DNA from 2 places in the Bacillus sp. L381 genome. Region 2 is predicted to be linked to the other one. Evidence: predicted binding sites of a transcription regulator. Region 2 holds the regulator's gene; the other holds the start of a gene.
The links. The regulator NrdR, encoded in region 2, represses ribonucleotide reductase genes. The targets are predictions, from matches to a motif close to AACACNATATATNGTGTT.
Positions count from the first base shown of each region.

Region 1: a site for NrdR is predicted at 2,167-2,184, ahead of nrdI (class Ib ribonucleoside-diphosphate reductase assembly flavoprotein NrdI). Genes of this name have one in related genera too.

Region 1 covers NZ_CP127224.1:1,720,371-1,732,021, reverse strand. Annotated here, with positions in the region: gene nrdE (class 1b ribonucleoside-diphosphate reductase subunit alpha) at 1-1,779, opposite strand, end outside; gene nrdI (class Ib ribonucleoside-diphosphate reductase assembly flavoprotein NrdI) at 1,739-2,131, opposite strand; gene QRX25_RS08520 (hypothetical protein) at 2,391-2,606, opposite strand; gene QRX25_RS08515 (YmzC family protein) at 2,689-2,964, opposite strand; gene hfq (RNA chaperone Hfq) at 3,061-3,282, opposite strand; gene miaA (tRNA (adenosine(37)-N6)-dimethylallyltransferase MiaA) at 3,322-4,266, opposite strand; gene QRX25_RS08500 (YmaF family protein) at 4,365-4,778, opposite strand; gene ymaG (inner spore coat protein YmaG) at 4,870-5,172, shown strand; gene erbA (SMR family multidrug efflux transporter EbrA) at 5,312-5,626, shown strand; gene erbB (SMR family multidrug efflux transporter EbrB) at 5,644-5,997, shown strand; gene QRX25_RS08480 (OsmC family protein) at 6,011-6,463, opposite strand; gene QRX25_RS08475 (poly-gamma-glutamate hydrolase family protein) at 6,524-7,231, opposite strand; gene QRX25_RS08470 (hypothetical protein) at 7,486-7,719, opposite strand; gene aprX (serine protease AprX) at 7,903-9,231, shown strand; gene ymzB (protein YmzB) at 9,427-9,789, shown strand; gene QRX25_RS08455 (YoaK family protein) at 9,823-10,578, opposite strand; gene QRX25_RS08450 (NucA/NucB deoxyribonuclease domain-containing protein) at 10,628-10,999, opposite strand; gene QRX25_RS08445 (cytochrome P450 family protein) at 11,352-11,651, shown strand, end outside.
Region 2 covers NZ_CP127224.1:2,652,748-2,664,398, forward strand. Annotated here, with positions in the region: gene dnaI (primosomal protein DnaI) at 1-437, opposite strand, end outside; gene dnaB (replicative helicase loading/DNA remodeling protein DnaB) at 462-1,871, opposite strand; gene nrdR (transcriptional regulator NrdR) at 1,982-2,440, opposite strand; gene speD (adenosylmethionine decarboxylase) at 2,691-3,071, opposite strand; gene QRX25_RS13525 (glyceraldehyde-3-phosphate dehydrogenase) at 3,309-4,331, opposite strand; gene QRX25_RS13530 (winged helix-turn-helix transcriptional regulator) at 4,539-4,925, opposite strand; gene QRX25_RS13535 (MFS transporter) at 5,109-6,308, shown strand; gene QRX25_RS13540 (aldo/keto reductase) at 6,366-7,208, shown strand; gene coaE (dephospho-CoA kinase) at 7,248-7,841, opposite strand; gene ytaF (sporulation membrane protein YtaF) at 7,857-8,489, opposite strand; gene mutM (DNA-formamidopyrimidine glycosylase) at 8,626-9,456, opposite strand; gene polA (DNA polymerase I) at 9,481-11,651, opposite strand, start outside.

The DNA.
Region 1 (11,651 bases), 930 kb from region 2:
GGATGCCGTGCTGGATTGGACGTAGGAAATGGAGCCTGTCGGCGCGATACACAGTCTGTAGCTGTGGTACATGCCGTGTTCAGCGACAAACGCCTTCAGCTCTTTCCAGTCTTCGATTGTCGGAATGTGCATGCCTTCAAAGAGCGCAGCGATTTTTTCGTATGCCGGCGAGAACTCTTTTTCGATGTATTTATTGAAATATTCTCCCGTTGCATAAGTAGAGCCTTCATAATGCTCAAACGTTTCGCCTTTTTCTTTCGCAAGTTCAGCTGAACGCTGGATGGAATAAAAGTTTACCATCATAAAGAACGTATTCGCGAAGTCTCTTGCTTCCGGGCTTTCATAAGCGATGCCGTTTTGGGCAAGGTAGCCGTGCAGGTTCATCGCGCCTAAACCGATCGATTTCATCGCTTTGTTCGCGCGTCTGACCGCCGGCGCGTTGCGGATATCCGTCGTCTCGGACACATGAGTCAGAGAATCCGTCGCGAGTTTCACCGTGCGCTCAATCGATTTATGTTTCATGACATTCAAAATATTTAAAGAACCTAGGTTGCAGGAAATGTCCAAGCCGATTTCATCTTCTTCGTCATAATCTGTGTAAGCTGAAACTTGTGACGCTTGAAGCACTTCAGAGCAAAGGTTCGAGAATTTCACTTTTGAGACGTGGTTATTCGCGTGCTCTTTATTTACGTTGTCCTGGAACATAATGTACGGATAGCCTGACTCAGAGCGGAGAACGGCAAGCTTTTCAAGCAATTTGCGCGCATTCACTTTTTCTTTTTTGACGCGCGGATTGTCGACAAGCTCCTCATACATCGCCGTCATGTCCATTTCGTCCATATGCTGGCCGTATTCTTTATAAATCGTATGCGGATAAAAGACATAAGCGGCTTTATCCTCTCTCGCAAGCTCGACGAACTTGTCCGGAATCACGACGCCGATGGAAAGGGTTTTAACGCGGACGTCTTCATCAGCCGAGATTTTTTTCGTATCAAGAAAATCATTAATATCCCGGTGGAAAATGTTCAGGTATGCCGCGCCTGAGCCTTGTCTTTGCCCCATTTGGTCAGCATAACGGAACGCATTATCAAGAAGTTTCATCACGCCTACGACGCCTTTTGTGGCATTTTCCACATCTTTAATCGCTTCGCCTTTGGCACGGAGCTTCGACAGGTTAAGTGACACGCCTCCTCCAAGCTTCGAAAGCTGCATGGAGATGTCGATCGCTCTTGAAATATCATTCAGCGAGTCATTGACTTCCAAAAGGAAACAGCTGACCAGCTCGCCGCGGCGTTTGCGTCCGGCATTTAAGAATGTCGGCGTGCTCGGCTGATATTCCTGGTTAATCATTAAGCGCACATAGTCTTTCGCTTTTTCCGCGTCGCCGTTTGCAAAAAACAGGGCCACGATGGAAATTCTGTCCTCGTACCGCTCAAGGATTTTTTTCTTGTCATTCGTTTTCAATGCATAATCGTTATAAAATTTAAAAGCACTCATGAAGGATGGAAAACGAAATTTCTTCGCGTAAGCTGTCTTGAAAACATCTTTTATCTCTTCAAACGAATAGAGGCTCAAAAACTCTTCTTCGTAATATTGATTTTCAATCAGATAATCCAGCTTTTCTTTCAAATCGTGAAAGAATACCGTGTTTTGATTGATATAGTCAACAAAATAGCTATGTACAGCCTCTTTATCTTTATCAAACTGGAATTTTCCATCTTGTTGGATCATAATTTCGTTATTTAACTGAATCCATTTTGGCACTTGGTTTTGTGACAACTTTTTCTACCTCCTGAGTAAACAATTCAACGTCTTTCGCTGTGCCGCTGAGTTCAAATTTAAGAAGGACCGGCACCTGATACTGCTTTGAGATCGTGTCGGCGCTTTTGGCAAAATTCTCACCCCAGATTTTATTTCCGCTCGCTGCGACTCCTTGCAGAAGATGGGCGTTTTTTTCAAGAAATGCCTGCGTTGATGCCGGCACCTGTCCGAAGTTTGTCGTGTAGGTCACCAGTACAAACGGAGTGTCCAGATCTTCAATTTCGTCCACCTTGCGGATCAGCTGAAAGTCTGTTTTATTCACAAAACGCTGAACATTCCCTGTCTTTGAATCAAATATGATTTGAACCATCCATATCACGACCTATCAAAAATAATGAATCTCTTAACACTATATATAGTATACTAACCTCTCAGAAAAACACAACATATTGAGATCGATTTATAAAAAGTTCATATTTTTGAAAGAGCGGACCTTGGTTCTGACCCGATTAACGCCCAAAAAAGAGAGCAGAACGAGAATCATCTCTCATCCTACTCAAGGTGTCATGTGTAAGCCGATGTCTATCATAACATGAAAAAAAACTGCTTAGTAGTCTAGACTTTTATTCTTATTTTTTGTAAGAATCACATTTTTTTTCGCTTTCAACGGTTTCTTCTATTTCCACATCAGCACCGATTTCTTTCAGTACGGCTTTCAGAGCGCTTGTAATGGAAGCCTCTCTAATCAGTTCTTTGCCGTCAACGATGATGCTGGTTCCATATTCATAGCAGGAATCATCTTCACAGGTTTCTTCCCAATGGTTGATTATCACCTTGTGTTTCAATCGTCTCACCCTCTGCATGATCAATGTCAGTACCTAGTGTAGCTTGTGCGGCCCGCTTTGTAAATTCGAACGCTTGTGAAATTTATTCAAGCTCATCCAGCGCCGTTTCTTTTTTCAGTTTGATTTTATTCGTTTTTTCATCGTAGCGGTATATTTTCATGTAACCGCCCTCGACTACGCCGAAATGGTTATGTTCCAGCTGCACCGTGCCTTCTGTCAGCGGTTCGGTATCCGTTGAGCCGCCGTCATGATCCGTCACCACCGTCTCATGATTGCTGCATGCTCCGAACAGCAAAAAAACAGCGATCCAAACGAGCGTAATCCTGATTCTTCTCAGTTCATTCTCACTTTCAAACATGGTTTTCCGATCCCCCTTTTATGTTTCCGATCTCCAGGCGCCAATATACAGGCGCGCATAAAAAAAGACCATGCTTCATGGTCTTTGGCAAAAAGTCTATTCAAGCTCAAGCTGAACGTTTTTTTGCGGGGCGAACGTGGAGATAGCATGTTTATAAATAAGCTGCTGCTTCCCCTCTGTTTCGAGCAAGACGGTAAAGTTATCAAAGCCTTTTACCTGGCCGCGAAGCTGAAAGCCGTTGAGTAAAAACACCGTGACGAACGTATTGTCTTTTCGGATTTGATTCAAAAACTGATCTTGAATATTAATCGGTTTCATGTTTCGTCCTCCTTGGTTCTCAATACAATACTGTTTCGATTAAATTTCCAGTTTTCCTGCTATACACTCGAAAATTTCCTTTTTTTTCTGTTCGATATCCACAGGCGGGGTCATATCGGTCCATGAGACGGACATTTTATTGCGAAACCAGGTCAGCTGGCGTTTCGCATAACGTCTTGAATTCTGTTTTAATTGTTCCACAGCCTGAGGGAGCGGTACTTTTCCATCCAGATATTCATACAGCTCTTTATAGCCGATCGCCTGAATCGATTGGCTGTCCCGGATATTCATATCATACAGCCGCTTGACTTCATCAAGAAGGCCGGCTTCCATCATCAGGTCAACACGATCATTAATCCGGCCGTACAGCACTTCTCTGTCCATTGTAAGACCGATGAGAACCGCATTGTAAAGCAGCTCCCGTTTTTGGGTTTTAAGATGCTCTGACATTGTTTTTCCTGATATATGCAGAATTTCGAGCGCGCGAATGACTCTTCGCGTATTGTTTTGATGAATGGCCGCCGCCGCTTCCGGATCGGCTGCCGTAAGCTTGGCATGAAGAGCTTCCGCCCCTTCTTCTGTCGCCAGTTTCACCATGCGCTCCCGGAATACAGGATCGCCGGAGTGTTCCGTGAACGTATAATCATACAGCACAGACTGTATGTACAGACCAGTCCCTCCGACAATCATCGGGAGCTTTCCTCCACCGGCAATCTCGCTGATTTTTTCCCTCACCATTTTTTGATAATCCGCCGTTGAAAAAGTGTCGGACGGCTCCAAAATATCAATCAGATGATGCGGCACGCCTTCTGTCTCTTCTTCGGTGACTTTGGCCGTACCGATATCCATCCCCTTATATACCTGCATGGAATCTCCGCTGATGATTTCCGCATTCAGCATTTTTGCGAGTCCGATGCTCAGTTTTGTTTTTCCGACTGCCGTCGGGCCGACGAGTATGACGACAGGCTGTTTTGTATTTTTCAATATGTATCACTCTCTTTTATAAATCTCCCCCTGATTATAGCATTCATTTCTCCATGCACCTATCCATTTTGCCCTTTTTTCTGAGTGCTAAACGTCAATTACCACCCGAGCGGCTCGTTGCCGACAACCTCTCTCGTTTTTCCTTTAAGCTTGTGGTGATGTGTTTTCCGGTCTTGCTCCCGCGGATCGTAAACGACCCCGCCATAGCGGATCTGAATCGGCTCATTGTAAGCGGCAAAGGTGGTCTCTGCAAGCTCATGATAATGTGTTCCGTCAACCCTCGGAATGGCAGGGCCGGAAATACCGTAATACCTATGGAAATGGCCGTTTTCAAAAGAGGTGATGCCCTTATAGAAATGTGTATGCTCATCTGTATTGCTGCCGTTCTCAGGCTGCGAAAAGCCTTCAATCAAATGGTAATGCCCCTGCACAACATCCGTTTTAGCCCGATATGCGTGTGTGTGCGGAGGTTTTTTTGACCAATCGGACTGATACAAGCCCACAAAGCTCACTCCTTTATTTTTTTGATAAACGCCCAATCAAAAATTGGTGGGCTGAATACTCTGTTATCATCTAAAATTTATTCTTGGAGGTACCTTAATTATGAATGAAGAATACGCATACGCAGCAGATAGTGATATGAGACAGTTTGGACGGCCTGGTTTCGGGTTTGGCCGGCCTGGTTTTGGGTTCGGACGTCCCGGATTCGGATTCGGACGGCCGGGTTTTGGTTTTGGCCGGCCTTGGTTTGGCCGCCCTTGGTTTGGCTATGGATTCGGACGTCCGTTTGGATTTTTCGGCGGTCCGTTTGCCGGAGGGCTTGTCGGGGGTCTGGTCGGAAGCGCCTTATTAAATCCGTATTTGTACGGGGGTTACGGCTACCCTTACTATCCGTATTACTACTAAGACAATCAAAAAGGGCTCCTCTTCAGGGGCCTTTTTATATAGGCCAAATGTCTTGACTTGCCGGGCAAAGTTCGGATATCATTTTATTTTACTGCCTTGAACGAAAGGCATGAAGATGATGATGAGAGGGGGATGGGATATGATTCTAGGTTATATCTTCCTCACAATTGCTATTTTATCAGAGTCAATTGGTGCGGCCATGCTGAAGATCTCCCGCGGATTTACGCGGTTTTTGCCGAGCGCGCTTGTAGTGGCAGGCTATTCATTGGCCTTTTATATGCTTTCACTGACACTGAATCTCATTCCGCTCAGCTTATCCTATGCAACATGGAGCGGAGCCGGAACGGTGCTAGCATCCATTATCGGAGCGAAGTGGTTTCATGAAAAACTGGACAAGCAGGCTGTCATCGGGCTCTTTTTCTTATTGGCCGGTGTCATTTTGATGAATTGGTAGAAAGGAGAGGCATGATAATGAAAGGATTACTCTGCTTGGCATTAGCCATTGTATCAGAAGTGTTTGGAAGCACGATGCTGAAGCTGTCGGACGGTTTTACCCACCTATGGCCCGCTCTCGGCGTCATTGCCGGAATCGGAGCCTCTTTTATGTTTTTGAGCTTCTCTTTGAAAAGCCTTGATTTATCCAGCGCATACGCGACATGGTCAGGTGTCGGCACGGCTTTAACAGCGATTGTCGGCTTTATCGTTTTTAAGGAGGCCATGACAGTCAAAATGATAATCGGTCTCATATTGGTCATCACGGGCGTTATCCTGCTGAACCGTTCCAAGTCTCAAAAAGGTAAAAAAAATCAAACGGCCCGGAGCTGACCGTTTGAACTCATCAATCGCGGGCGGCTTTTACTTCCACTTCAAGCTCCATCTCCACGTTTCCCTGGACCGCTCGTGAAATCATACACGAGGACTCCGCTTTTTGCGCTAGCTTCCTGGCCAGCGTAAACTCCGTTTCAGTTGCCCCCGGCTTTAATAATATAAACGGGCGGTGAATGATTTTTTGATATGTAAATACACCGTTTGTTACGTCTACAATTCCTTCAGATTCCATATGTAAGTCTTCTTTATCCAGACCGCTTCTTTCCATCATTGCCGCGAGCGTTATAATATAACAGGTCGCGGCTGCTCCAAGCAGCATTTCATCAGGGTTTGTGCCTTCTCCCGGTCCGTCCATTTCCTTAGGAATGGACACAGCCGTTTCCAGCCGGCCGCTTTTAATATCGCCGACGCCGTTCCGATTTCCGGGCCAATTTGCTTTTAAATAAAAATGATGTTTTGCCAAGGGGCAATCCTCCTTTTTTTTCAGTTTACTCAACTTTCACTGGTTTGTCTTATTTTAAGCTCAAGAATACTCTTGATTGATCACTCTTTTTATCGTACGGACAAACCGGTAAAATTCCTCCGTTTTTGTGAATTCTCTTTCACGGTAATCAAAATTATCAAAAAACGCTTCCCGTTGTTCTCTGCTGATCTCAAGCTGTATGCTCAGCCCGGTTTGGGTCTGGTTATTGATATTTTCGATGTCAACTCCGGACAGCCCGGTTCTTGAGGTTGCCAATTCTGCAGAAAATCCGTTTCGTTTAAGAGCTTTCACCAATTTTTTCGCCCGCTTCCGGTCACTTCCTCCGACAAGAGTGTTTTTCTCGTCGCTTTTATAACCGTGAACCGCGATAACATAACGGTGCTGTTTAATGCTTTTGACTGCTAAAGGCTCATCGAACTTGGTGCTCGTAATATGAAGGGTCTGGTTATCATGCGTTTTTAATCCCTCAAACAGGTAGGTTGAAAAATCATCTCTGAAAGAGCGGACGATCTCGCTCACCCCGCCCTCAATTCTGCCCCCGTGCGGCGACATGATCAATACCGAGCTCCCCTCTTGCTTATTGTACGATATATGATAATCATCGGGGTCTTCGTGTTCAGCCAGATCTTTAAAATCTGTGTATGTATCAGAGGAATTCGAGGGATCAGGGTCTGACGCATAATGAACACATCTTATTAGTAAGACCATTGCTACGATAATGATGACATTAAGTAAAATTCTCTTCATCAGTTCTCCTTTTGTTCTCCTTTCTGAAAAATGAAATGTTCATTATATGGGTTCTTGTCAATAGGTCTTATCTTAACATTCTATTCACATTATCATCAGTGAAAAACTTCCCGGTTTCGAAAAATCAATGGATTGTCACGGTTCAAGCCTTCAGATGCCGGGTATCAGTGAAAAAAGGTTGAGAGAAGGCAAAAAAAAAGGGAGGAATGCCCGAATTTTCAGGGACGGTAGATTGACAGAGGAAACGGAAAACATCAAGAATACGCTCTTAAAAATGCAGATCCGCCTCCCGAAGCAAATGCGCAGGACAGAATGGACTCCGTCAAAAAGGTTCTCATCTGCCTTTTTGTACAGCAGAATGCCTTCACAGCCCGCTCATCCCCTTTTTTAATAATAATGGTCCGTTTTGAAATCGAGCCGTCTTTTTTCATATATATAATATCAATTGGAAGCTGCTTTTCCAAGGAATGTCTCAATATCATGTTCATATTTATACCTCCTTCTGTCGGCTTCATTATAAACGAACAAATGTTCGATTTCAACTTATTCATTTCTTTTTCATCTGAAAAAGCCGCAAGTAACCAGCTCTCTGAAGGACAAACAAACTGACCGAACATACAGCCTGTTCATATGGTATAGAGAGAATCGCCAGAATGGGAGGAAAAGTATATATGTTTGGTTACTCAATGGTACAAATGGTGCGGTCAAATGCTCATAAGCTGGACTGGCCGCTCAGAGAAAACGTATTACAGTTATATAAACCTTTCAAATGGACGCCTTGCTTTTTGCACAGTTTTTTCGAAGAGAAGGTAAAAAACAGAAAGAAAATGTCAGTCATCATTGAATTCGAAGAGGGATGCCACGAATCAGGTTTTCACAGCACAGGACAGGTCCTATCAAATGAGAAACGCTGCACTATAAAAAAGCAGTTTCAAACATTTAATTGCTGCAGCGCGGAAGTCACCCCATCCGCCCTTCATATGCTTCTTTCTCAATGCCGGGATATCCGTAAAATCTATTTAAACCGTGAAGTAAAAGCACTTCTTGATACAGCAGCGGAATCTTCCCATGCAAAAGAAGTGACCCGAAACGGCACCGTATTAACAGGGAAAGGCGTAACCGTTGCCGTTATTGATACCGGAATCTATCAGCATCCCGATTTAGAAGGCAGAATTACCGGATTTGCCGACTTTGTAAACCAAAGGACAGAACCGTATGATGACAATGGCCACGGCACTCATTGCGCCGGTGATATCGCGAGCAGCGGCGCTTCCTCTTCCGGAAAATATCAGGGACCGGCGCCGGAAGCCAATCTGATCGGTGTCAAGGTATTAAACAAATCAGGATCAGGAACCTTGGCTGATATCATTGAAGGAGTGGAATGGTGTATACAATATAATAAAGAATACACCGAGAACCCGATCCGGATCATCAGCATGTCGCTGGGCGGAGAAGCGCTCAGATATGACAAAGAAACGGATGATCCGCTCGTCAAGGCCGTTGAAGAAGCATGGAACGCAGGAATCGTCGTCTGTGTCGCCGCGGGCAACTCCGGTCCCGAAGCACAAACGATTTCAAGCCCCGGCGTCAGTCAGAAGGTCATCACAGTAGGCGCCTATGATGACAATGATACTGTCAGCAATGAAGACGATACGATTGCTTCTTTCTCAAGCCGCGGCCCGACGGTATACGGAAAAGAAAAGCCTGATATTCTTGCACCCGGAGTCGATATCGTATCCCTTCGTTCTCCGCGTTCATATCTTGACAAATTACAAAAATCAAACCGTGTAGGATCCTTGTATTTCAGTTTGTCGGGCACATCCATGGCCACTCCGATCTGTGCGGGCATCGCCGCCTTAATCCTTCAGCAGAATCCGCAGCTTACGCCTGACGAAGTGAAAACACTGATCAAACAAAGTCCGGATAAATGGACAAATGAAGATCCGAACATTTACGGTGCGGGCGCAGTGAACGCAGAAAACGCCGTACCGAAAGAATAACCTTTTTTCTCATGAGAAAACGGGATCGTCTGTACCGGCAGATGACCCCGTTTTTCAGTAAACAGCTGAAACCATTATAATGAAGAAACTCGGAACTCTTCATATCCCGCTGTCCAGAATAAAAGATGAATGCAAGACAGTGTATTTCTGAAAAAATAGGGAATAAGTATGGTGTAGATAAAAGGAGGAATGACAATGGCACTCACAAACACCGAACTGTCTGAATGGCTGCAAAAGCAAATCGGACAAACGCTTGATATCAGAAAAGGAGAGCTGACAGACAGCCGGAATGAGATTTCTGATATGGATCAAATCATGCTTCACCTTGATGATGTTCTCGTCCGCCGAACAAATCATCCCGATGACTATGTAGCGGACGAAGAACTCGTCTTAAAAGGGCAAGGCACAACCTATACGGAGGAAGGCAACGTACCGCTCCCTCAAGATGCGTATGAAATCCCTTTGCTCGGCGACATTACTATCCAAAAGGAGCAAAACGGATTAAAGGTACATACAGATCGGGCCGTTTATACAATCGGGACCCGAAAAGAGCAATAAAACAAAAAAACGCCCTGAATCAGCGGCGTTTTTTTATTGGTTTTTTTCTTCCGAATGACCGTGGAACATCGTGAATGCGCAAAGCATAATACCTAAAATAATGATAATCGGGAGCCAGATAACAGCAAATTTATAATCCGGTTCAGCAAAGGCGCCGATAACCGCCCCGAAGCAATACAGCACCAAGGCAAGCGCGCGCAAAACAGCATCTCTCGTAAACTGCTTCCGCTTGTCCGATTTGTAAAACTTTGCGGTGAGATCTTCAAAAAAATTAGCAAGCGTTCCCGTTAATACGGTCGTGGAAATCCCGGCTACACCAAGTTTTCTCGCGGCTGTCGTCTGCATTCCCATTGCGAAGCTGAGCAGTATAATCAGCACATAAACAGAAATGCCCTCTGCAAAAAAGCAAGAGAACAGAGCAAACAGGAGCAAAACAGCTCCTTCAATAACCAAAACCGCAGTTACGGCAGGCGGCCAGAATGATTTCTTTTTATTGCCGACAAGCAAGGCGGCGGCAATAACGCCGGCAATAAATCCGATTAACGAGGTTAAAGATTTGAGTACGGCAAGGTGCCATGAGTTGCCGATCGCGAGGCCGAACAGAACGATGTTCCCCGTCATATTGGCGGTAAAGACATGCCCTAAACTTAAATAACCGATCACATCCACAATTCCCGCAGTTAAACAAAGAAGCAAAAGTGCAATATTTCGGTATGTAGTCACTGTCAATGTGATCCATCCTTTCTCATGCCGATTTCCAACATATAAGTTTACTCTTCGCGATTTCATATGTCCAGCCGGCACGCAAAGCAAAAAAACTCCGGCGAACCGGAGAAGGTTACTGAACGATAAATAATACTCTCGTGCCGTCGGAATATCCGCTCATTTGATTTCCAACCCATGAACCGGCTCCGCGATTATCTGAGGGGGTTACATATCTGATGTCAGCCCCTGCCCCGCCTTCCGTACAGACTGCCATCGGCCATTCATCACGGTCAAACCCGGGCTTTGTCGGAATGCCTTTCAATGATTCTTTCCTTCTATGCTCAGCTCCGCCGCGATCAATTGTACAAATGTCAGAATGCCCTGCCGAAATGGCGTCTTTTATATGATTTCCCGTCTCCGGATATTTTAACAGCGGGAAATACAGCACCTGATCGTATCGGGACGCAGCTTCAGCAGTATTCTCCGAATGGATGCCGGCGTCCATAAAGCCGAACTGTAGAGAGATCACCAAAAGCAGACTTGCCGTCCATTTCATAAACGCAGTCATTCACAGCCTCCTTAAGAAGTTGATATGAAGCGTAAATATGTATATTAGCCAGACTTAGCGCGCATGATGAAATGGAAAAAAAAGTATTCCATTTTGTTGATAATCAACGAAAATGGCGGCTTTGCGATTTGTCTGTTGAACCGGCTTCTGTTTCCTTATATAGTTTAGACATACTTATGAGCCGTTGTAATCAGGGTCTTCGGCGGATAATAGGAGGAATGCCGTCCGGTCGACAGGCACCGGATATTTGTTATGTCTTTTTCAAAAACATGAAGGCGGGGAAATCAAGATGGAAAAAATAATGTTTCACCCACACTCATCCGAGTTTCACGAAAACCCTTTTGCGGTACTAAGCAGATTCAGAGAGCAGGATCCTATACATAAATTCGAACTGCAGCGTTTCGGAGGCACCTTTCCGGCTTGGCTCATCACGCGTTATGATGATTGTATGGCGTTTTTAAAGGACGGAAGAATTACAAGAGATGTAAAACGGGTCATGCCGAAGGAGCTGATCGCGAAGCTGAATGTCAGTGAAGATATAGATTTTGTATCAGAGCATATGCTGGCAAAAGACCCTCCCGATCATTCA
Region 2 (11,651 bases):
TGGAAAATGCCGAGTCTGCTCGGATCAGTAATGTCGATCTGCTGAAAGGTCGCGCCAAGCAGATCTTTCTGGATATACATGCTCTTCATCAGGGACTTTTGTCTTTTCTGGCGGTCGAGCTTTCTCTTTTCCGGACATTCGTAATATTCAATATCAATCGAACGCCCGTTGATCACAAGCTTCGGATGATAGCCTTCAAGCAGGCTGTTCGTCTCGTTGTCTTTTGAACAGAAGGCGCACTGCTTGCTTTGCTGAACGTATTCGTACAGTTTATTTAACCCTCTGTCAATCATGCTTTGATTGATTACATCATTCTGTTCCTTCAAAAAAGCCTGGACGTCTTTGTCGGCCATGACCTGCTGCTGCATTCGTTCCAGGCGTTTTTGAAAGTCAGGTCTCTTCGTCACGCCTTCTAAGGATCGGCTGATCGGTTCCATTACATATCACCCCGCTTCTCTGTCTCAATAGGCAGAGTATTTTTTCAGTTTTTTCATTTCTTCCATCATTTTTTTCTTCTGTTCTTCAAGATCCTGTGCGGAAAGAGCCGGCTTTTCAGGCTTATTCCCTGTTTCTTCTTCTTTCATCCAATCAGGGCGTTTTTCTTCCCGGACGGTTTTTTTGCCGCGCGGCGCGCCGTTTGTTTTGCCGTCCGCCCAATCAAGATATTGCCTATGCTCTTCTATTGCGAGCTTCATAGCTTCCCGCACCGTTTTGACTTTCTTTCTGGCCCAGTGGGCGGCGATTTTTTGGATATAGTTTTTGGACAGCTTCATATCCGTTTTCAGCATGACATAATAAATCAGCACATTGGTGACACCGGGCTCAAGCTTCTGTTCGAACATAATATCCGCTATGATCTGCAGGTCGGCTTTTGACGGCTCGGTCCCGTCCGCAATGTCCTGAAGGAGCTTTCTCGGTGAAATGGTCTCAAGCTGTGCAATGAGTTCGGCATTCAATGAATCTTCCTTTTCCGCCTTGTTTTCTCTCAGACGGACAGGCTGTGTTTTATCAATCAATTCCGGGAGCTTCCCGCTTCTCTCAATTTGGTACCAGTCGCTGGCCGCTTTCCTCAGCGCTTCGGCCGTTATCGTATCCTGTTCATTAATTGCGGTCATGACGACGTGCTGCATGGAGATAGGATCTATTCCGTATAAATACGAAAGCTTTTTAATACTCTCCCGCACGTCCTGTGTGATTGATTTGCGCGGTATCATTGTTTCTGATAATCCCGCTAAAAACAGCTCAAAATCAAACACTTCCTCCGTCACCGTATAGGAAGGCGCTTGTCCGACAGACGCCGTCTCATAATCCTCGGGGAGGTTCATCGCTTCTTCCATATCCGGCGTCATTTTCCACTCGCTCGGCTGGAAAGAAGCAAAGGCGTGATTAAAAGGCCGCGTAATTTCCCTTGCGCCTTCGCCGACGGAAGGATGCGTGTAAAATTGTCTCAGCTGCTGGTATTTCGTTTTACCGACTCTGTTATAAAGAAAGACGTTCAACATGCCGTCTTCAAAAAAATCATTCGGTCTGAGCGGGGGAAGCAGCTCATAAATAAACATCCGCTCCTTTTGCTCGGACTCGCGGATATACACTTTCAGCAGACCGATTCCTTCAAGCTTTCCCTGTTCATGATGAATCTTTTTTAAATTTGACTGCATCATGCCCATCAGCTGTCTGTGAGTGGATTCCGATCCCCACAAACGGTTCTGCTCAAGCTCCCCCCATAAGGTCATATACAGGGAGAATGCAAAAGAACCGATCAGCGGCTGGTACAGATGTGTCAAAACCTGTCTGTCGACATCCTGAAGAAGCGAACGGCTTTTGACCGTGTAAGGATCTACAGGCAATACGTCATTCCAATAGTCAGCCATGATTCTCAAACCTTCCGATATGTTTCTACTCTCATTTTACACCGTTTCCGCAATCTATCAAATGCCAATTTTGCTCATGAGAAAAGAGCCAGACACAATCTCTTAGCTCTTTAGCGTTCTTTCTTTATTAAATCTTTCAATTCATCGATAAACACGTTTATATCCTTAAACTGCCGGTAGACGGAGGCAAAGCGGACATAAGACACCTCATCGATTTTCGCCAGGCGGTCCATCACCATTTCTCCGACTAGTTCGCTTTTGACTTCAGATACGCCTTGATTTCGCAGCTCTTTTTCAATGTCAAAGCACATGTCTTCCAGTGTTTTTAAAGGAACGGGTCTTTTTTCACAAGCTTTAATTAACCCGCGCAGCATTTTTTCACGGCTGAATTCTTCCCGGACGCCTTCTTTTTTCACGACGATCAGAGGCATCTCTTCAAACTTCTCAAATGTGGTGAAGCGGTAATGGCAGGCTTCGCATTCCCGCCTTCTGCGGATTGATTTCCCTTCGTCCGCAGGCCGTGAATCAAGTACGCGGGAACCGTTATGCTGGCATGAAGGACATTTCAAATTGGATCAGCTCCCATCTGTTTCGTTGCTGTAATGCGGTTCACAAGCTTCCGGTAAATGCCCGCCAACGTTTCTAGGATGAGCCTATTGTGTTGGGAGAGCCGATAGACCGGCCTTATCTTTCTCTATTTTACAAAAAAAATGCTTAAAGAAAAAGCAATGCTGTTTTTTTACATTAGAAAAGGAGCATCAGCCTCAAAGCGCGTAATGGCTTTTTCAGCTTAGCTCCCTTGTGTGTGCGTTTTGAAAATTACAGTACTTTCGCTTGTGCCTGTTTGATCTGTACAGGCCCCATTCCTCTCGGTATTTCAATGTTTTCTCTTGTATCTGCATGTAATGCGTCCGCAATGTAATCAGCAGCCACATTAGGATCCAGGTCTCCACAAGTATAAACATCAATGCTTGCATATCCGTGTTCAGGAAAACTGTGAATCGTTAAATGTGACTCAGAGATTATAACGACTCCGCTTACGCCTTGCGGTGCAAATTTGTGAAATGCGACCTCGCGCACCTCAGCTCCTGATTTCAAAGCAGCATTTACAAACGTTTTTTCAATAAAATCCATGTCATTGAGCTTATCAAAATCGCATCCCCACAGCTCGGAGATGACGTGACGCCCCATTGTTTCCATAATCATGGACCCCCCTTAACAAGAATTAAAAAAGTGAATTTCCGAGAACTGACCCGGCTATTTACCACGGGGGAAAGTTAGTCCGGAGAGGTCCTAACCCTTTAAGTAATTCCGAAGCAGTCACGAGCAAGAAGTTCACGAAAGATAGTATACTGTGTTTAAGTTTATTTTGCAAGAAGTGTTTTTTGCGAATATGCCGTTAAGGGTTTTTTCTAACAAAAGTCCATGATCTTTATTCTACACAGCTGACGGGTGTTTCATTCGCGCGGCCACGTGACGGATAAGATCAACGACCCGGCAGGAATATCCCCATTCATTGTCATACCAGGCGAGCACCTTTACTTTTCGGTCTTCCATCACCATTGTTGTCAGTCCGTCAATGATCGCGGAATGTGAATTCGTATTATAATCCGAAGACACAAGCGGCTCATCCGAATAATCAAGAATTCCGTACATTGACGTCTTTGCGGCTCTTTGGAAAGCGGCGTTCACTTGCTCGGCCGACACATCTGTTTTCAGATCGCAGACGAGGTCTACTAATGACACATTGGGAACAGGAACCCGTAAAGCAAGGCCGTGAAGTTTTCCTTTCAGATGAGGCAGCACGAGCGACAGCGCTTTTGCGGCGCCTGTAGAAGTCGGAATGATGGATTCTCCGCACGCTCTCGCCCGCCGCAGATCTTTATGCGGGTTGTCGATATTTTTTTGGTCATTCGTATAAGCGTGAACAGTCGTCATCAGGCCGCTTTCAATCCCGAATTCCTGATCAAGCACTTTAACGACCGGTGCGAGACAGTTTGTCGTGCAGGATGCATTTGAAATAATCACATGTTCATCCGGATTGAATTGCTCTTCATTGACTCCCATGACAATGGTAACGTCTTCATTTTTGCCCGGAGCGGTTAAAATGACCTTTTTTGCCCCTGCTTCAATATGGCTCATGGCTTTTTCTTTTGAATTAAATTTTCCCGTTGCCTCTACGACGATGTCTATTCCGCACTCTTTCCACGGAAGCTCTCTCGGATCCCGCCGATTGAACAGCATAATATGTTTTCCGTTGACAATCAGACTGTCTTCGGCGGCCTCGACTTCTTGATCGTATCTGCCGTGGATTGTGTCATACTTTATCAAATGAGCAAGCGTTTCCGGGGGATAGCTTGCATTAATGGCTGTTATTTGAATTTGATCATCTTCCATCGCTTTTCTGAACACCATTCTTCCGATTCTTCCAAACCCGTTGATTGCTACTTTTACCTTCATGCTCAGGTCACCCCTTTTTAATATGCCACTCTAATTAATTTTTAATTATATATAGTATAACACATTAAAAGAAATCCGCCAGTACAACTTGATAAAAATCCACCCTTATACCGATCAATATGTTGTTCAATCGGTTTTTTTGCATATAAAATGATCTTTTTTCCATAAAAAAAGCAGGATCAGCGTCTCATGCTGCCTGCTTTTTTCTTATATTTGTTCCGGATCTTTAAATTTGTCATTTAAAATGCTGTCCTCTAAAACGGAAGACACCTCGCCGTACCGTTTAGAAATATGCATCGCGCCCCAATCGCACAGCGCGTTTAAAATTCTTTCCAGACTGTGCCCGTATTCACTCAGCTCGTATTCGACTTTTGGCGGCACCTGATTGTACACGATCCGGTTGATGACGCCGTCTGCTTCCAATTCCCGCAATTGCTGTGTCAGCATCTTCTGGGTAATCTCCGGCATAAGCCGCTTCAATTCACTTGTCCGCTTTTTCCCGCGCATAAGGTGGCAGAGGATCACACACTTCCATTTTCCGCCGATCACTTCAAGCGTCGCCTCTACGGATATATTGTATTTTTTCTTCAGCAACGGTAATTCCTCCTCATCTATAGGAACTAAAAAGTGCCTATGGCACTTAAAAGTACGTTCTTTTCAATGAAGCTCCTATCAATCATAATGACATTTGCCGGATGAAAAGGGATGTACTCTTATACTTATATCGTTTACCCGGCATCATTTCAACCATACATTATCGACCAAGGAGGAAAACAGATGTCTTCACATCGCCAAAGCTATTTACCAGCGCTGCTTGCATTAGCCGTCAGCGCTTTTGCGATCGGCACAACCGAATTTATCAGTGTCGGATTGCTGCCGCTTATATCTCAGGATCTGCATATACCCGTGACAACGGCGGGCCTTACCGTTTCCATGTATGCTCTCGGCGTGACATTCGGCGCGCCGGTTTTAACTTCTCTCACATCCGGCATGTCGCGGAAAACACTGCTGCTCTGGGTCATGTTGATTTTTATCGCCGGAAATATACTCGCGGCGAGCGCGTCTTCAATCGGGATCTTATTGACAGCGCGGGTCATTACAGCGTTTTCCCACGGCATTTTCATGTCAATCGGTGCTACAATCGCCGCCAGTATCGTACCGGAACATAAAAGAGCAAGCGCGATTTCCATTATGTTTACGGGGCTGACGGTGGCTACGGTGACCGGCGTTCCGTTCGGCACCTATCTCGGCCAGCAATTCGGCTGGAGGATTGCGTTTGCCGTCATTGTCACGGTAGGAATCATTGCATTCCTTACAAATGCGCTTCTCGTTCCGTCAAATTTGCGTAAAGGGACGAAGACCGCGTTTTCCGAGCAGGTAAAACTCGTCACGAACGGCCGGTTATTGCTTTTATTTATGATTACAGCGTTAGGCTACGGCGGAACGTTTGTCGTGTTTACGTATTTATCCCCGCTTCTTCAGGAAGTAACCGGTTTTCAGAAAGAAACCGTCGCGGCCGTCCTGCTTGTTTACGGAATTGCAATCGCCATCGGAAATATGATTGGCGGCCGATTATCAAATCGGAATCCGCTGAAAGCATTGTTTTACATGTTCATTGTCCAGGCGGCTGTGCTGTTTGTCTTGACTTTTACCGCGCCGTTTAAAACAGCCGGGCTGATCACCATTATTTTAATGGGACTGCTGGCGTTTATGAATGTGCCGGGACTGCAGGTATATGTCGTGATGCTCAGTGAACGTTTTGCCCCAAGCGCCGTTGATACAGCATCAGCTTTAAACATCGCGGCATTTAATGCCGGAATCGCGATCGGCTCGTTTGCCGGCGGAGTCATTACAGACTCAATCGGGATCATTCATACCGCTTGGATCGGGGCGCTCATGGTGCTCAGCGCGGTCGTGTTAACCGGATGGAGCAGGAAGCTTGAAAAGCGGGATCACATCATCCCTGAAAGGAGATGAGTTTTTCTTCAGGCATTTTGATTTTTTCAACAAACAAATAATTGGAGGAACATATACATGACAACATATTTACAAGCAAAAGCAACATTGCATAATGGAGTAAAAATGCCTTGGTTTGGCATCGGGGTGTTCAAAGTAGAGGAAGGCGCGGAACTCGTCAATGCGGTGAAAACGGCATTGGTGCACGGCTATCGCAGCGTTGATACCGCCGCGATTTACGGTAATGAAGAGGGTGTCGGCGAAGGCATCCGCCAAGGATTGCAAGAAGCGGGATTAAAGCGTGAAGACATTTTTGTCACGTCAAAAGTATGGAATGCCGATTTAGGATATGAAGAAACGTTAAAAGCGTTTGACACAAGCTTAGAAAAACTCGGTTTAGACTATTTAGATTTATATTTGATCCATTGGCCTGTCGAAGGAAAGTACATTGATGCGTGGCGGGCGCTCGAAACCCTCTACCGCAATGGACGCATTAAAGCGATCGGGGTGAGCAATTTCCAAATTCACCATCTGAAACATCTTATGAAAGAAACGGAAATCAAGCCGATGATCAACCAGGTGGAATACCACCCGCGCCTGACACAGAAAGAACTGCAGGCATTCTGCGACGAACAAGGCATTCAGCTTGAAGCGTGGTCGCCATTGATGCAAGGCCAGCTGCTTGATCATCCCGTCTTACAGGAGATCGCTCAGAAGTACGGCAAATCAGCCGCTCAAGTGATTTTGCGCTGGGATTTGCAAAACGGTGTCATTACCATCCCGAAATCAACTAAAAAACACCGTATTGAAGAAAATGCAAATGTCTTTGATTTCGAACTGTCAGCTGAAGATATGAAACGGGTTGATGATCTGAACGAAAATCTTCGTGTCGGTCCGGACCCTGACAATTTTGATTTTTAATTCAGAAAAACACCGTTCGGCTTCCCGAACGGTGTTTGTTTATGCCCAGCTGCTCAATATTTCCTCCAGCTGATGCTTTGTATGTTCAAGACTGCCGCTGTTATCAATGACGGCGTCAGCTTTTTTTGTTTTGTCCGCTAAAGGCATCTGCGACGTTATCCGGCTCATCGCTTCTTCTTTTGTAAGGGCATTCCGCTCCATCAGCCGTTTGAGCTGAATGTCTGCCGGTACGGTGACGACGAGCACTTTGCCGACAAGATAGTCAAGCCCGCTCTCATACAAAAGCGGTATATCTAAAACGACGAACTGCTCTTTTCGCGCAACAGCCTCATCCCGCTGTTTCATCATTTCCGCACGCACCGCCGGATGAACGATCTGATTCAGCGTCAGACGCTTCTGGTCGTCCGTAAAAACAATGGCACCGAGTTTTTTTCTGTCAATCCCGCCGTTTTCCAGCAGGATTTCTTTTCCGAACGTTTCAACGATCTGTCCGTAAGCCGGCATTCCTTTTTCCACCGCCTGTTTTGCGATGACATCCGCATCAATGACTGTAATCTTTTTGTCGATCAGCATGCGCGCTACCGTGCTTTTGCCGCTGGCGATGCCTCCCGTTAAACCGATGACCAAGCTCAAAAAGCCCACTCCTTCTTACATTTTCCAAATCCCGATGATAATCAGCAGGACTCCCGGCAAAAATGTCATTTTATCTATCCAATTCCATCTTGAAAAGAAATGCCCCGCGTTTATGCCGAGTGAAACAAACAGCGAGCTCATCACCCCGACGGTCACGCTCATCATAACCGGAGAAAAGCCGAGAATGGCTGCTCCCATGCCGGCGCCAAACGCGTCAATTGATAAGGCGATACCGAGCAAAAGCGCCTCGACTCCGTTAATGGTTCCGGATTGATCAATATCGGCGCTGGTCGGCTTTTTCAAAATGTGAATCACGATGCCGAGCGATTTCACTTCAAGATTAAGTAACGTTTTTTCATGTAATAAGTAATCCGGCTCTTTAGCCGGTTTGAAAAATTGATAGATGACCCATGCCCCGATTCCGATTAAGATCAGCCCGCCCAGTTTCTCCGTGACGGATACGGGAAAAATCTTTGTCAGAAAATGGCCGATCAGCATGGATATAAACATCACAGAGGCTGAACAGCAAGCGATCACGGCAATCGCTTTGAACGGGATTTTCATTTTTCTCAATCCGTACGTAAACCCGACTGAAAAACTGTCCAAGCTGACAGCAAAAGCCAAAAGCAGCAAAGAAACAATCTCCATATCCGTTTCTCCCTTTCTCTTGATCGGCAATTGTGACAAATGCCTATTGGGTGAATCACAATATATATATGGAGAAAGGTCATCAACTGTGTTAGAAAAAAGTCATTCTGCCGGCGTCCGCTTGAACAGCTTCAGTTTATGGTTTTTTTTGGCATCGGGCGCAGAAATGCGTACCTCTTCCGCCGACCACGATTTTAGAAATCATCGTGCCGCACGTCTTGCACGGCTCATCTTTTTTGCCGTATACGTAATGTTTGAGCTGAAACATTCCGATCTCCCCTTGAGAATTGATATAAGACCGGACGGTGCTCCCGCCCGCGTCAATCGCTTCCTGAAGGGTGTCTTTAATTTCTGTATGAAGCTTTTTTATCTGCCCGTCTGACAGACTGTTCGCTTTTGTCTCAGGGTGAATCCCCGCCCGGAATAAAGCTTCATCGACATAAATGTTGCCGAGGCCGACGACCGCTTTTTGATCGAGCAGAGCGGTTTTTACCGCGCGGTTCGTTTTGGCGAGCCGCTCTTTTAAATAGGCGGCGGTAAATGCTTCATCGTCAGGCTCGGGCCCGAGCTGTGAAAGCGGTAATGCAGTCAGTTCCTCTCCCGGCGCAAATAAATGCATCGTGCCGAATTTCCGGACGTCCCGGTAGCGGAGCTGTGTTCCGTCCGTCATGTTAAACACGACGTGCACATGTTTATCGTCAGGCTCATCGGCCTGGTGAAGACCGTATTTCCCCTCCATCCGTAGATGGGACACCATGACATAATGATCCAGATGGAAAAGCAAAAACTTTCCCCTTCTTCCGATGGATCGGATTGTTTCTCCTGCAATCTGCCGCGCGAATTCCTCCGGCTCGGCGGGTTTTTTGATGATATTCGGCCATCTGATGTCGGCCGATTCAATCGTTTTCCCTTTCACAAGACCGGTCAGAGTGCGCCGGACCGTTTCAACTTCTGGTAATTCCGGCACAATCATCACTTCCTTTTTCTCTGTTTATTTTGCATCGTACCAAGACGGGCCTGAAGCATAATCCGCCTTTAACGGCACGTCTAAATCCAAAGCATGTTCCATCACTTCAGGAACCAGCTTCTCTAATATTTCAATTTCTTCCTTAGGCGCTTCAAAAATCAATTCATCGTGCACCTGCAGCAGCAGTCTTGCCTTCAGGTTTTTCTCTTTCAGCTCAGCTGCCATATCAATCATGGCTTTTTTAATAATATCGGCGGCGCTGCCCTGAATCGGCGTATTCATGGCCGTGCGTTCCGCAAAACTCCGCAGATTGAAGTTGCGGCTGGTCAGCTCAGGGATATAGCGGCGGCGCTGCATGAGTGTCGTAACATATCCTTTTTGCTTCGCTTCCTGCACCGATTCTTCCATATACGCCTTGACACCCGGGAAGCTCTCCAGGTAGCGGTCAATAAAAGCGCCCGCTTCTTTCCGGGTAATGCCGAGGTTTTGCGACAGACCGTAATCACTGATGCCGTAAACGATGCCGAAATTGACAGCCTTTGCCTGGCGGCGCATCGCTTGGGTCACTTCCTCTTCACTGACATGAAACACGTCCATTGCGGTTTTTGTATGAATATCCATGTCATTCGTAAACGCCTCAATCAGATTTTCATCTTTTGAAATATGCGCAAGCACCCTCAATTCAATTTGTGAATAGTCGGCTGCAAAAATAAGCCAGTCCGGTTCTGACGGAACGAAAGCCTGACGGATTTTCCGCCCTTCCTCCAGCCGGATCGGAATGTTTTGCAGGTTCGGATCCGTTGAGCTGAGGCGCCCTGTTTGAGTCAATGCCTGATTGAATCGTGTATGCACCTTATGAGAATCTTTGCGCGTGACTTTCAGCAGCCCTTCTATATAGGTCGATTGAAGTTTGCCGATTTGTCTGTATTGCAGAATATAAGCGACGATATCATGTTTGTCGGCAAGCTTCTCCAGCACATCGGCTGAAGTGGAATAGCCTGTTTTTGTTTTCTTCACTACCGGCAGGCCGAGCTTGTCAAACAAAATGACGCCGAGCTGCTTTGGTGAATTAATGTTAAACGGTTCACCGGCGATGTCATGGATTTTTTCTTCATATTCTTTCAGTTTCACGCCGAGCTCTTCACCCATTCGCTTCAGTCTTTCAACATCCACTTTAACGCCCATAGATTCCATTTCTCCGAGAATCAGCGCAAGCGGGAGTTCGAGATCTTCATACAGTTCGAGCTGATTATTTTCTTTGAGCGCGTGCAGCAGCTTATCCCGGAGGCTGTTAACGGCAGCCGCTTTCCGCGCGAGATGGTCGGCAAGCTCTTTCTCAGCCGGAACGGCGCGCTTTGCGCCCTTTCCGTAAACCGCTTCGTCTTTGGAAACGATATTGAGCCCGTATTCTTTCGCTACGCTCGCGACATCGTCGTATGAATTGCCCGGGTTAATAATATAGGCCGCGAGAAGCGCGTCAAATTCCGTTCCCTTCAGCTCAATTCCCTGCCAGCGCAGAGCGACGACGGAGCGTTTACTGTCAAACACCCACTTTTTCTTCGACTCATCTTCAACCCAGGATTTAAACGCTTCGGACTGAATGGCTGTTTCTTTCGGAATATAATAAAGACCTGTTTCATTCACGATAGAAAAGCCGAGAATCGGTTCTTCATGATAGTTATCACCGATTTGTTCGACGACTAAAGCGGACGGCGAAACGAGCATGTCTTCGGTGATTTCTTCAACCGTTTCAACATCGATGTCCTCAAAGTCTTCTTCCGCAGTTTCTCCGCTTTCTTCACCGAGCCGTTCAAGAAGCGTGTTAAAACCGAGATCATTAAATATGGCGACAACTTGTTCACGGTCAAACCCTTGATAATCTAAATCTTCGAGATTGACTTCAATCGGCGCATTTGTCATAATCGTCGCCAGCTCTTTGCTCATCAAGGCTTGTTCCTTATATTCCCCGAGCTTTTCTTTTAATTTTTTTCCGCTGACTTCATCAATTGAATCAAGCAGTTTCTCAACGGAATGGAACTGCTTTAAGAGCTTAATTGCGGTTTTTTCTCCGACGCCGGGAACGCCCGGTATGTTATCGGATGAGTCCCCCATTAATCCCTTCATATCAATAATTTGCAGAGGTGTCAGACCATACTTTTCTTCGACGTGCTCCGGCGTGTAATCTTCCACGTCGG